Regions from separate parts of the Rahnella selenatireducens genome, predicted to be linked through region 2. Evidence: predicted binding sites of a transcription regulator. Region 2 holds the regulator's gene; the other holds the start of a gene.
What was found. Region 2 encodes PurR, which represses purine synthesis genes. Its sites were predicted from a motif close to CANGCAAACGTTTGCNTG; they were not measured.
Positions count from the first base shown of each region.

Region 1: a site for PurR is predicted at 2,602-2,619, ahead of purL (phosphoribosylformylglycinamidine synthase). Genes of this name have one in related genera too.

Region 1 covers NZ_JBKEZJ010000001.1:687,066-693,013, forward strand. Annotated here, with positions in the region: gene purL (phosphoribosylformylglycinamidine synthase) at 1-2,508, opposite strand, end outside; gene mltF (membrane-bound lytic murein transglycosylase MltF) at 2,783-4,243, shown strand; gene tadA (tRNA adenosine(34) deaminase TadA) at 4,266-4,778, opposite strand; gene yfhb (phosphatidylglycerophosphatase C) at 4,930-5,568, opposite strand; gene ACLBVC_RS03315 (PTS transporter subunit EIIC) at 5,573-5,948, opposite strand, start outside.
Region 2 covers NZ_JBKEZJ010000001.1:848-6,795, forward strand. Annotated here, with positions in the region: gene ACLBVC_RS00015 (C40 family peptidase) at 230-1,132, shown strand; gene cydH (cytochrome bd-I oxidase subunit CydH) at 1,298-1,387, opposite strand; gene purR (HTH-type transcriptional repressor PurR) at 1,721-2,746, shown strand; gene punR (DNA-binding transcriptional activator PunR) at 2,783-3,688, opposite strand; gene punC (purine nucleoside transporter PunC) at 3,825-5,036, shown strand; gene cfa (cyclopropane fatty acyl phospholipid synthase) at 5,398-5,948, shown strand, end outside.

The sequences.
Region 1 (5,948 bases), 690 kb from region 2:
ACCGGCACCCAGATCCACCAGCAGCAATGCGGTGTCGCCTTTATCGGTGCGCAGTTGTGGCGTCACGGTATGACGCACGTCTTCAACGCGGGCAAATGCTGTGATGACCAGAGACAACGGTGAAGTCATCTCGCGTTGTTCGTTGCCTTCCTGCCAGCGGGTTTTCATCGACATGGAGTCTTTGCCCACCGGAATGGTGATGCCCAGCGCCGGACAGAGCTCTTCGCCGACCGCTTTCACCGCTGCATATAAACCGGCATCTTCGCCCGGGTGACCAGCCGCAGACATCCAGTTAGCAGAAAGCTTAACGCGTTTTAGGCTGCCGATTTCGACCGCGGCCAGGTTAGTCAGTGCTTCACCGACGGCCATGCGGCCAGAAGCGGCAAAGTCCAGCAAGGCGATTGGCGCACGTTCGCCCAGAGACATCGCTTCACCGTGATAGCTGTCGAGGCTGGCGGTAGTGACCGCGCAGTCAGCCACCGGGATCTGCCACGGCCCGACCATCTGATCGCGTGCCACCATACCGGTCACGGTACGGTCGCCAATGGTGATCAGGAAGGTTTTCTCCGCCACAGCAGGAAGATGCAGAACGCGGTTTACCGCTTCGGCAATCTGAATATTTTCACCGTTGAGATCGTCGCCCTTCGCTTTCAGCGTGGTGACGTCACGTGTCATTTTCGGAGTTTTACCCAGCAGCACGTCCAGCGGCATATCAATCGGCTGGTTGTCGAAATGGCTGTCTTCCAGAGACAGATGCATTTCTTCTGTGGCTTCACCGATCACCGCGTAAGGCGCGCGCTCACGTTTACAGATGGCATCGAACTGCGCCAGCTGAGCCGGTGCAACCGCCATGACGTAACGTTCCTGCGATTCGTTACACCAGACTTCCAGCGGGCTCATGCCCGGTTCGTCGTTCAGGATGTCACGCAACTGGAAGCGGCCGCCACGATTGCCGTCGCTGACCAGTTCAGGCATCGCGTTGGATAAACCGCCTGCGCCCACGTCATGGATAAACAGAATCGGGTTGGCTTCACCGAGCTGCCAGCAGCGGTCGATCACTTCCTGGCAACGGCGTTCCATTTCGGGGTTGTCGCGCTGTACGGAAGCAAAATCCAGATCCGCGTCAGACTGGCCGGAGGCCATTGAAGAAGCCGCACCGCCGCCCAGACCGATATTCATCGCCGGGCCGCCGAGCACAATCAGTTTCGCGCCAACGGTGATTTCACCTTTCTGCACGTGATCAGCACGGATGTTGCCGATACCGCCCGCCAGCATGATCGGTTTGTGATAACCGCGCAGCTCAGGGCCATTGTGGCTGTTGACGTTTTCTTCGTAAGTTCGGAAGTAGCCCAGCAGCGCCGGACGACCAAATTCGTTGTTGAAGGCTGCGCCGCCCAGCGGGCCGTCAGTCATAATATCCAGCGCGGTAACGATACGATCCGGCTTACCGAAGTCCTCTTCCCACGGCTGTTCGAAACCCGGAATACGCAGGTTAGAAACGGAGAAACCGACCAGACCGGCTTTTGGTTTTGCACCGCGACCGGTTGCGCCTTCGTCACGGATTTCACCGCCGGAACCTGTCGCCGCCCCCGGCCACGGAGAGATCGCCGTCGGGTGGTTATGGGTTTCAACCTTCATCAGGATGTGCGCCTGCTCCTGATGGAAATCGTACAGGCCGTCTTTCGCATCGGCGTAGAAACGGCCGACCTGCGAACCTTCCATTACGGCTGCGTTATCTTTGTACGCGGAAAGCACGTGATCAGGCGTCTGTTCGAAGGTGTTTTTGATCATCTTGAACAGGGATTTCGGCTGCGTTTCGCCGTCGATAATCCAGTCAGCGTTGAAGATTTTATGGCGGCAATGCTCTGAGTTTGCCTGTGCGAACATATACAGTTCGATGTCAGTCGGGTTGCGCCCCAACGACGTAAAGGCTTCCATCAGGTAATCAATTTCGTCCTGCGCCAGCGCCAGACCCAGTTTGGTATTGGCGGTTTCCAGCGCGATACGGCCTTCGCCGAGAATATCGACATGCTGAACCGGTGCAGGCTGTTGCTGAGCGAATAGCGCGCTGGCGTCTTCGAGCTTGCCAAAGACGGTTTCCACCATGCGGTCATGCAGCAATGCGCCCAGCTGCGCCCATTGTGCTTCGGTCAGTTCAGGGGCCTGAACGTAAAACGCCAGACCGCGCTCAAGGCGAAGAACCTGAGATAAACCGCAGTTGTGTGCAATATCAGTCGCCTTGGAAGACCACGGAGAAATGGTGCCAGGGCGCGGGGTAACCAGCAGTAAACGACCTGTTGGCGCGTGTTCAGCGAGAGAAGGACCGTATTTCAGGAGGCGTTGCAGCTTGGTTTGTTCGTCCGAATTCAGCGGCGCGCTGACATCGGCAAAGTGTACATATTCGGCGTAGATATCATTGACCGGAAGGCGTGCTTCCTGACAGCGGGATAATAATTTATTAATGCGAAAAGCCGACAAAGCGGGCGAACCACGCAGTATTTCCATAATCACAGATCTCTCGTCTTCGAAGACACTGACCACAGTGCTTCATTGGGCGCAACAGGGGGAAAACGCGGGCTATTATAAAGAAAGCTGACGGCATACGAAACCGTTTGCGCAGGGATTCTTGATATTCATTTATAACCTTTCAAAGATCATGGTTAATATGAATAAAGTTGCAGACTGACGTTTTGTTGAGCAAAATGCGACAGCACTGGGGATATAACCATAGAAACTGCACAGCATATCGTAAAATACAAGAGCGCTGCAGCGAGATAACTATTTGACGCGACTAAAAATTAACTATGTTCTGATGGGGATTGCCGCCCTGTTGCTGGCGCTGGCCTTATGGCCTGCTGTCCCGTGGCACAGAGGCGAAGGCGACCAGTTGGATCAGATAAAATCCCGTGGAGAATTGCGCGTAAGCACGCTCAATTCTCCACTGACTTTTATGGACTCCCCGGAAGGCAATCTCGGTTTCGATTATGAACTGGCTAAACGCTTCGCAGATTATCTGGGCGTGAAACTGGTTGTAAATCAGCACACCACGATCGAGTCCATGTTCGACAGTCTGGACAATGATAAAACCGATATGCTGGCCTCCGGGCTGGTGTACAACAATGCGCGCCTGAAAAACTACCGTGCCGGGCCGGAATACTATTCCGTTTCTCAGCAATTGGTTTACCGGCAGGGTGCCGTTCGTCCGAAAAGCTTTGCGGATGTAAAAGGTTCGCTGGTGGTTTCTGCCGGCAGCGCACACATCCTGACACTGGAAGCCGCCGCCAAAAAATACCCTGACCTGACCTGGACCACGACGGACAAGCTTTCGCCGCGCGACCTGCTGCAGCAAGTTGAGAACGGTAAACTCGATTACACGCTGGGGGATTCCGTCACCATCGCCCTGATGCAGCGCGTTTACCCTCGTCTGGCCGTGGCCTTTGATGCCACGGAAGATGAGCCGGTGACCTGGTATTACCGCAAGGAACCGGATGACGACAGCCTTTCTGCGGCGATGCTGGACTTTTTCAGTCAAATTTCCGAAGACGGTACGCTGGAGAAGCTTGAGGAGAAATACCTCGGGCACGTCGGCGATTTTGATTATGTAGATACGCGGACGTTCCTGAACGCCATCGACAGCACGCTACCGGTCTTACAGCCGCTGTTTGAAAAATACGCGGAAAAAATTGACTGGCGGCTGCTGGCGGCGATTGCTTATCAGGAATCACACTGGGATCCACAGGCTAAATCGCCGACTGGCGTGCGTGGTGTGATGATGCTGACCCGCACCACGGCGGATGGCCTGAATGTAGATGACCGGACCGATGCCGAGCAAAGTATCCGCGGGGGCGCGCTGTATCTGTCGCATCTGATGGATAAGATGCCGGAATCGATTCCTGAAGATGAACGGATCTGGTTTGCGCTGGCGGCGTACAACATGGGTTACAGCCACATGCTCGACGCCCGTAAGCTGACAGCGCAGCAAAAAGCCAACCCGGACAGCTGGGCCGATGTGAAACAACGTCTGCCCATGCTTAACCAGAAGCGCTATTTCAGCCGTACAACGTATGGCTACGCGCGCGGCACGCAGGCGTACAACTATGTGGAAAACATTCGCCGGTATCAGCTCAGTCTGGTCGGGTATCTGATGGAGAAAGAGAAGCAACAGGCGCAGAAAGCGGCGTTGCAGGCTCAGCTCGGTCAGGGTTATCCCGTCGTGGACGCTAAAGAAGCCCTGGCGCCATAGCGTTTACAGCGGGCAAAAGGGCTTATTCTTCTGAGGTATAACCGGCTTGCGCAGCGCGCTCTGCCAGCCGCAGTGCTTTTTTCTGGCTACGGCGTAAACGAAAGAACGCGCTCAGCTGTTCTGAACATTCTTCCGCTAAAACGCCCGGCAGAATTTCCACCTGATGATTCATGCCCGGATGGCGCAGAACGTCCAGCAGGGAACCGGCGGCGCCGGTTTTGGCATCCGCTGCGCCATACACCACGCGGCGGATACGGCTGTGGATCATCGCCCCTGCGCACATCACACAAGGTTCAAGCGTGACGTACAGCGTGGCGTCCAGCAGACGGTAATTTTGTACGGCACTTCCGCCAAGGCGCAGCGCCATAATTTCCGCATGCGCAGTCGGATCATGATGACCGATAGACCGGTTCCAGCCTTCACCAATCACCTGGTTATCCAAAACCAGCACCGCGCCCACCGGCACTTCGCCTTCATCCTGCGCTTTCAGCGCCAGATTCATGGCATATCGCATCCAGTGTTCGTGCTCTTTCATCTCTGCTAACCCATTACCCAACTCTGCGTCCGACACGTCAACCTCAATCTCTTTTTAGCGGCCAGCAGTATACCTGTGTCATCCCAATGCAAACAGGCCGGAAACCGGCCTGTTTGAGTATGACAGTTAAGATGATGCTGCGGCGGCTAAATTATTCCAGTTGCTGGAGTTCACCCTGCTTGCTGACGCGAAAGCGGTGTTCACAAAAAAACAGCAGCGGGTTGTCCTGCTTACTGTCGCTGTAGCCGCTGTAAAGTTTCAGCGGCGAACCAATGCGACGTTCAAGCTGGACGACTTTTTCCTCGCCCAGACAGCGCAGAGGCAGTACCCAGCCGCCTTTACCGCGCGCAATGCGGCTGCCCACCAGACGCACTTTTGGAAGAAACAGCGACGCGTTATACACCTGTTGCACCAGATTTTCCGGTGAACCGGTGATCAGCCACACTTCGGTATCATCACTGTCGAGGTATTCACGCAACCGCCGCTGTACGACCGGGAACTCCACCACTTTGTGGCGAAACGCCGTGACAAACTGCAATTCCAGCGCTTTAAGCCGGGCTTCGCTGTGACCAAAAGTAATCGACCAGAGCAGCAAACTCATCGGCCAGCGTGCGGCCCGTCCGTGCATCACCAACCCTATCGCCACCAGAGGCAAAACAGGGATCACCAGAATCAGGTTCTGCGGCATCCGCCGGAGCAAAAACCGCAAAAAACTCCCGAACATGTCCTGCTGGTGCAGCGTTCCATCAAGATCAAAAAACACGACCCGTCGATCAGGCTTCGTACTCAATCCGTTACTCCTCGGGATCGTTGAACCCCATCAGCCAGGTAAAAATAAAACCAGCCAATACCGTAATGACTAAACCGGCGAGATACAACATGACTTTGCCGGAAATAATGGTCAGCGCCAGCGGCAATCCGGAAATACCAAAAGTGATCACCGTCGCGACTTTCCAGTAACAGATTAGCGCACCGCCGACCGCACCGCCTAAGCAGGCACCGATAAAAGGCCGTCCCAGCGGTAATGTCACCCCAAAAATCAGCGGTTCCCCGATGCCTAAAATACCGACCGGCAGCGCGCCTTTAATCACTTTTTTCAGCCGCGCATTGCGGGTTTTCATGTATACCGCCATCGCTGCACCAACCTGTCCGACGCCTGCCATCGCCAGA
Region 2 (5,948 bases):
CGATAATGTCAGATTTGCAAAATCCCATTCTTTAACTTAAATAATAACATGATGAAAAGTGGTTATTTTTTTGACTAAAAATGGCGGTTATTTCGACATAAAAAAAGCTATTAACTTTTTCTCACAATATGATCTAGAATCGAGGCAATTCGTGCTTTTTTGTCTCGTTCTTTTAGGCAATACTCTGACATCCCTGATGTTTAACCCTACCACTCATGGTAACGAAGCTATGCGCTTACTGTTCACGCTTTTTGTGCTGCTCTTTACCCAGCTGTTTCTGAATATGGCTCACGCGTCGCCACAGACTCGTGTTGCTGCCGATCAGCGAAAGAGTCATGTCAACCAGGTCACACCGGAAGAACGCCGAAAGCGAAAAACAGCAGCTGCGAAAACCAGCAAGAAAACCAAAGTCGCGCCGGTTTCAGAACCTAAAACTCAGGAAAAAGTTTCGAAGAAGAAAGTAAAAAGCACCGAACTGGTTAAGCGAAAGACGCCTTCTGAAAAAACAGTAAAAACGACGCGGGCCGAGAGTAAAAAAGAAAAGACACTCAAGACAACGCGGGCTGAGAAAAAAGCAGAGAAAGAAACGAAAAACCGTTCTCTCGCCAAAAACAGCAGTGAAAAGGCCAGTAAAAAAGAAGCGTATGGTCGCCACCGCAAAGGCAAAAAGTTACGTGAAGAAGACAGTAAGCCGATAACGCTCAGCGCAACACACAAAAAACGTTATCAGCATGCGCAGCAAACCGCGATGACCAAGCTGATGCACCAGGTCGGCAAACCTTACCGCTGGGGCGGAACGTCACCGAATACAGGTTTCGATTGCAGCGGACTGGTCTACTACGCATACAAAGATTTGATCCGTATTAAAATGCCCCGCACAGCCAATGAAATGTACCACTTGCGCGATGCGGCTCCGGTCAAACGGGGTGAATTAGAATCCGGCGATCTGGTGTTCTTCCGGATTAATAACCGCGGCGCCGCAGACCATGTCGGTGTTTACGTAGGAAACGGGAAGTTTATCCAGTCACCGCGCACCGGCGAAGACATTAAGATCACCTCACTGGGTGACGATTACTGGCAAGATCATTATGTAGGCGCACGACGGGTAATGACCCCTAAGACAATCCGATAATAAACAATTCGTTAAGTCTGAAGTTTCGCTAATCAGCCATTGAATAGCATTTAACGAAGAGTTTCTGCAGGGAAGAGTATCGGCGGAATGGGTGACTGCGTAAAATTGAAAAGGGCGATTCCTGTTATAGGTAATCGCCCTTTTTTATTGCGGCTTTCGCACAAATCAGTTCATCACTGCGGTAAAGCTGAAAGCAATAATCACGAGCAAAGCGCAGACCGTAGTGATCAAAGAAAATTTCAGGTTGCTGTCCATCAAACCCCCTTACGGATCAAATTGTGGCGTTGGTTTAGCCACACTAAATGTGTGCCAACGCATTTTCTCATAATTCGCATTTAAAATCTTGTGCTGAATCACAGTAGGTTCATGACAATTTTACTTCCACTTTCCTGCATTATAAGTGAAAATTGTCGGTTACCACGCCTGTGTGCCGGTCGATTTCACCCGAGAGCATTTCACGCCTTACTCTGAAGAATCCACCCAACGATTTCACTGCCCTTTTCGAAGTCCGCAGTTAAATCCACGCAAGCAAACGATTAACATAATGCTAACGTGCTGAAACACGTGAGCACAGGAGTCATTTTTTACATGGCAACGATTAAAGATGTCGCAAAGCGCGCTGGCGTTTCCACCACAACCGTGTCGCACGTCATCAATAAAACCCGTTTCGTCGCCGAAGAAACCCGAGCCGCGGTTCTCCTTGCAATCAAAGAATTACACTATTCACCCAGCGCTGTGGCACGCAGCCTGAAGGTCAATAACACAAAAACTATCGGTCTGCTGGCAACGTCCAGTGAAGCGCCCTACTTCGCCGAAGTGATTGAGGCCGTGGAAAACAGCTGTTTCTCAAAAGGCTATACGCTGATTTTGTGTAACTCACACAATAATCTGGAGAAGCAACAGGCCTACCTGCAAATGCTGGCGCAAAAACGCGTCGACGGTTTACTGGTGATGTGCGCGGAATATCCGGACGAATTGCTAAATATGCTTGAAGAATACCGTTCCATCCCGATGGTTGTGATGGACTGGGGCGAAGCGCGTAAGAATTTCACCGACAGCATTATCGATAACGCGTTCGAAGGCGGTTATATGGCCGGACGTTATCTGATTGAACGCGGTCATCGCGATATCGGCGTGATCCCGGGACAGCTGGCGCGAAACACCGGCGGCGGCCGTTTTCAGGGCTTTGTGAAAGCACTGACGGAAGCTAATATTCCTCTTCGTGAAGAGTGGGTCGTTCAGGGCGACTTTGAGCCGGAATCGGGCTATCAGGCCATGCATAAAATTCTGATGCAGAAAAACCGTCCGACGGCCGTATTCTGTGGCGGCGACGTAATGGCAATGGGCGCAATTTGTGCCGCCGATGAACTGGGCCTGCGCGTACCGCAGGATATTTCCGTGATTGGCTACGATAACGTGCGTAACGCGCGCTATTTCTCACCGGCGCTGACGACAGTTCATCAGCCAAAAGAACGTCTGGGCGAAATGGCCTTTACCATGCTGCTGGACAGAATTATCAGCAAACGCGAAGAGTCGCAGACCATTGAAGTGCATCCGAAACTGGTTGAGCGCCGTTCTGTGGCCGACGGCCCGTATCGGGATTACCGCCGTTAATTCTCACTCGACGCCTGCGATGCAGGCGTTTTCTTTTCAGCCGCGCAACCATTCCCGGTTCATCGTTTCCGTATCGCCCATGTATTCCAGCAGCCACGCCAGCGAAGGCGACGGATTGCTCTGATCCCACGTCAGGCAGCACGGGCTGTCGGGGAAGATATTTTCCAGCGACAGTACCTGCAATTTCCGCTGTTCAATCCACGGCGTCACGCGGTGAACCGGCATCATCCCCACACATAAACCTTCGTTCAGACATTCCACCGCACACGTCCAGTCGGGAACCACCAGCCGCCGCTGGTTATCCAGCGTCCAGGTATCGCGTTTCGGCAATGTCCGCGATGTATCTTCCAGGCAAAGCGCAGGATAAGGCCGCAACTGATCGTCATTCAGTATTCCCGACGTCTGCGCCAGCGGATGTTGCACGCTAACCACACAATGCCAGTCCATAAAACCCATATCGCGGAAACTGAACCGCCCTCCGACGGGGATCGCCCGCGTCGCACCGATGGCGACATCTGCCCGCCCGTCGACCAGCGCGTCCCAGACACCGTTAAAGACTTCCGAATGAATGATGAGCTCGGTATCGGGGAAATGGCGGTAGAAATCCAGCACCAGCCGCCGTGTCCGCGCAGGTTTAACGATACGGTCGACGGCCACCCGTAATTCTCCGCGCCAGCCGTTTGCGACCTGCTGACACTGGCGACGGGTAGCTATCATTTTTTTTGTCAGAATCCGTGCTTCATCGACAAAAACTTTCCCTGCGGGCGTCAGAACAACGTCACGGTGTCTGCGCTCAAATAAAGGAACGGCCAGCCATTGTTCAAGCTGGCGCACGGTATAACTGATGGCCGACGGCACGCGGTGCAAATCCTGCGCGGCTGCGCTGAAACTGCCTGTTCGGGCGACGGCGTCCACGACTTCAAGTGCATATTCGGACCACATTGTTTAGCCTTCAATATTTTTGATAGCAGAATGCAAATATTAGCGTTTCACAAGCCTGTTATCCAAGCGTTAAACTCCGCATCCGATATGATTTCTGCGTCAATTCATCTGCACTAAATAAATTAAAGAGACAATAATGAAACCCTCACTTGGATTTATGCTCTATCTTGCCGGGCTGAGCATGCTTGGCTTTTTAGCGACCGATATGTACCTTCCGGCCTTCAGCGCGATGCAAACCAGCCTGATGACCAGCCCGGGCATGATCAGCGCCAGCCTGAGCATTTTCCTGGGCGGCTTTGCCATCGGCCAGTTGGTTTGGGGGCCGCTGTCCGACAAGATCGGTCGCAAACCGGTATTGCTGATCGGCTTAGCGCTCTTTGTCGTCGGTTGTCTGGGCGTACTGTGGGTTGAGAATGTCCGTGCCCTGTTGGCGCTACGTTTCCTGCAAGCTGTCGGCGTCTGTGCTGCCGCCGTCACCTGGCAGGCGCTGGTGGTAGATCGCTTTTCTGCCGATGTTGCTAAAAAAACCTTTGCCAGCATCATGCCGCTGGTGGCGCTTTCCCCCGCGCTTGCCCCTCTGCTGGGCGCATGGGTTCTTAATCATTTTGACTGGGAGGCGATTTTCGTTCTGCTGACCGGCGTAGCCGTTATCCTGCTGATCACCACGTTCACTCTGCGCGAAAAGACACCGGAGGTTCATGCCCCTGAAGATAAAGCCGGTTTCGCGAAGCTTCTTGCTTCGCGGGTTTACAGCGGTAATGTGATGATTTATGCCGCCTGCTCTGCTGGCTTTTTCGCGTGGCTGACCGGTTCTCCATTTATTCTCAGCGACATGGGATATTCGCCGGGCGTGATTGGCCTGAGCTATGTTCCTCAGACCATTGCTTTCCTGCTGGGCGGTTTTGGATGTCGCGTACTGATCAGTAAAACGGATGGGAATAAGATCCTGCCGTGGCTGTTGGCGGGTTATGGCGTCAGTGTTGCGGGTCTGTTCGGCGTAGCTATATTTACTGATGCCGGGCTGATGAGCCTGTTAATTCCGTTCTGTATGATGGCTTTGGTGAATGGCGCGATTTATCCCATTGTTGTCGCAAATGCATTAATGCCATTTACTGCTAATACAGGTAAGGCCGCGGCGTTGCAAAATACCCTGCAGTTGGGTTTGTGTTTCCTCGCGAGTCTGCTGGTTTCCGCATTTATTGTGCAACCACTCATGGCGACAGTCACCACGATGCTGTCTACACTACTGTTGGTAGTTTTAGGCCGCTGGCTGTCACTGCGTCAGGAAGAAGGGCAATCCGGTGAACAGGAACCGGAGCAGAAACAGCAAGCAAGGCATGCGAACTGATCGCAATAATGACCTTAAGTAACAATCACTTAATGGACATTTTCATTCGTCGCGATTAACTATTGAGAATGCCTGCCAGCGAGCCTATACTCAACAAAACCCAATAAAATAGCATTTTTACAATACTTTTATTACATACTTAGCGCCGGCGCGAGGGTCGCGTCACACTATTTATTCTGGTTTATTTTTCAAGGATGATTTTCCTGCACGCCATTTGTGTGCGGGTGTTCTTCTAAATTTCCTCTGTAGGTGTCGAATATCGGACGTGGCGCGAGTCGTCTGTTCTCATAAAGACCTGCACAAATTGCCTTTGCTTTTCCCGGCAGGTTAATAAGTCAGAAGAGAAAGTGATGGAGAAGCTATGAGTTCATCGTGTATAGAAGACCAAAGCATTCAGGACAATCAGTGGTATCGGATAGTCAGTGAATTGCTGGCTACGGCAGACATCCAGGTTAACGGTAATCGCCCTTTCGACCTTAAAGTAAAAAACACTGACTTCTTCAAGCGTGTTTTACAGGAAGGTTCTTTGGGTCTGGGTGAAAGCTATATGGATGGTTGGTGGGAATGTGAGCGCCTTGATATATTTTTCCAGCGTGTTCTCCGTGCAGGTTTGGAAAATAAACTCCCCCACCATTTCAAAGATACACTGCGCATCGCAGCTGCACGCCTAACCAATCTGCAATCCCGCAAACGTGCGTGGATCGTTGGGAAAGAACATTACGATTTGGGTAATGATTTATTCACTCTGATGCTCGACCCATATATGCAATATTCCTGTGGCTACTGGAAAGACGCCACGACGCTTGAAGAAGCGCAGGAAGCTAAACTCAAAATGATCTGCGATAAACTGCAACTGAAACCGGGCCAGCGTTTACTCGATATCGGTTGTGGCTGGGGCGGATTGTCTGAGTT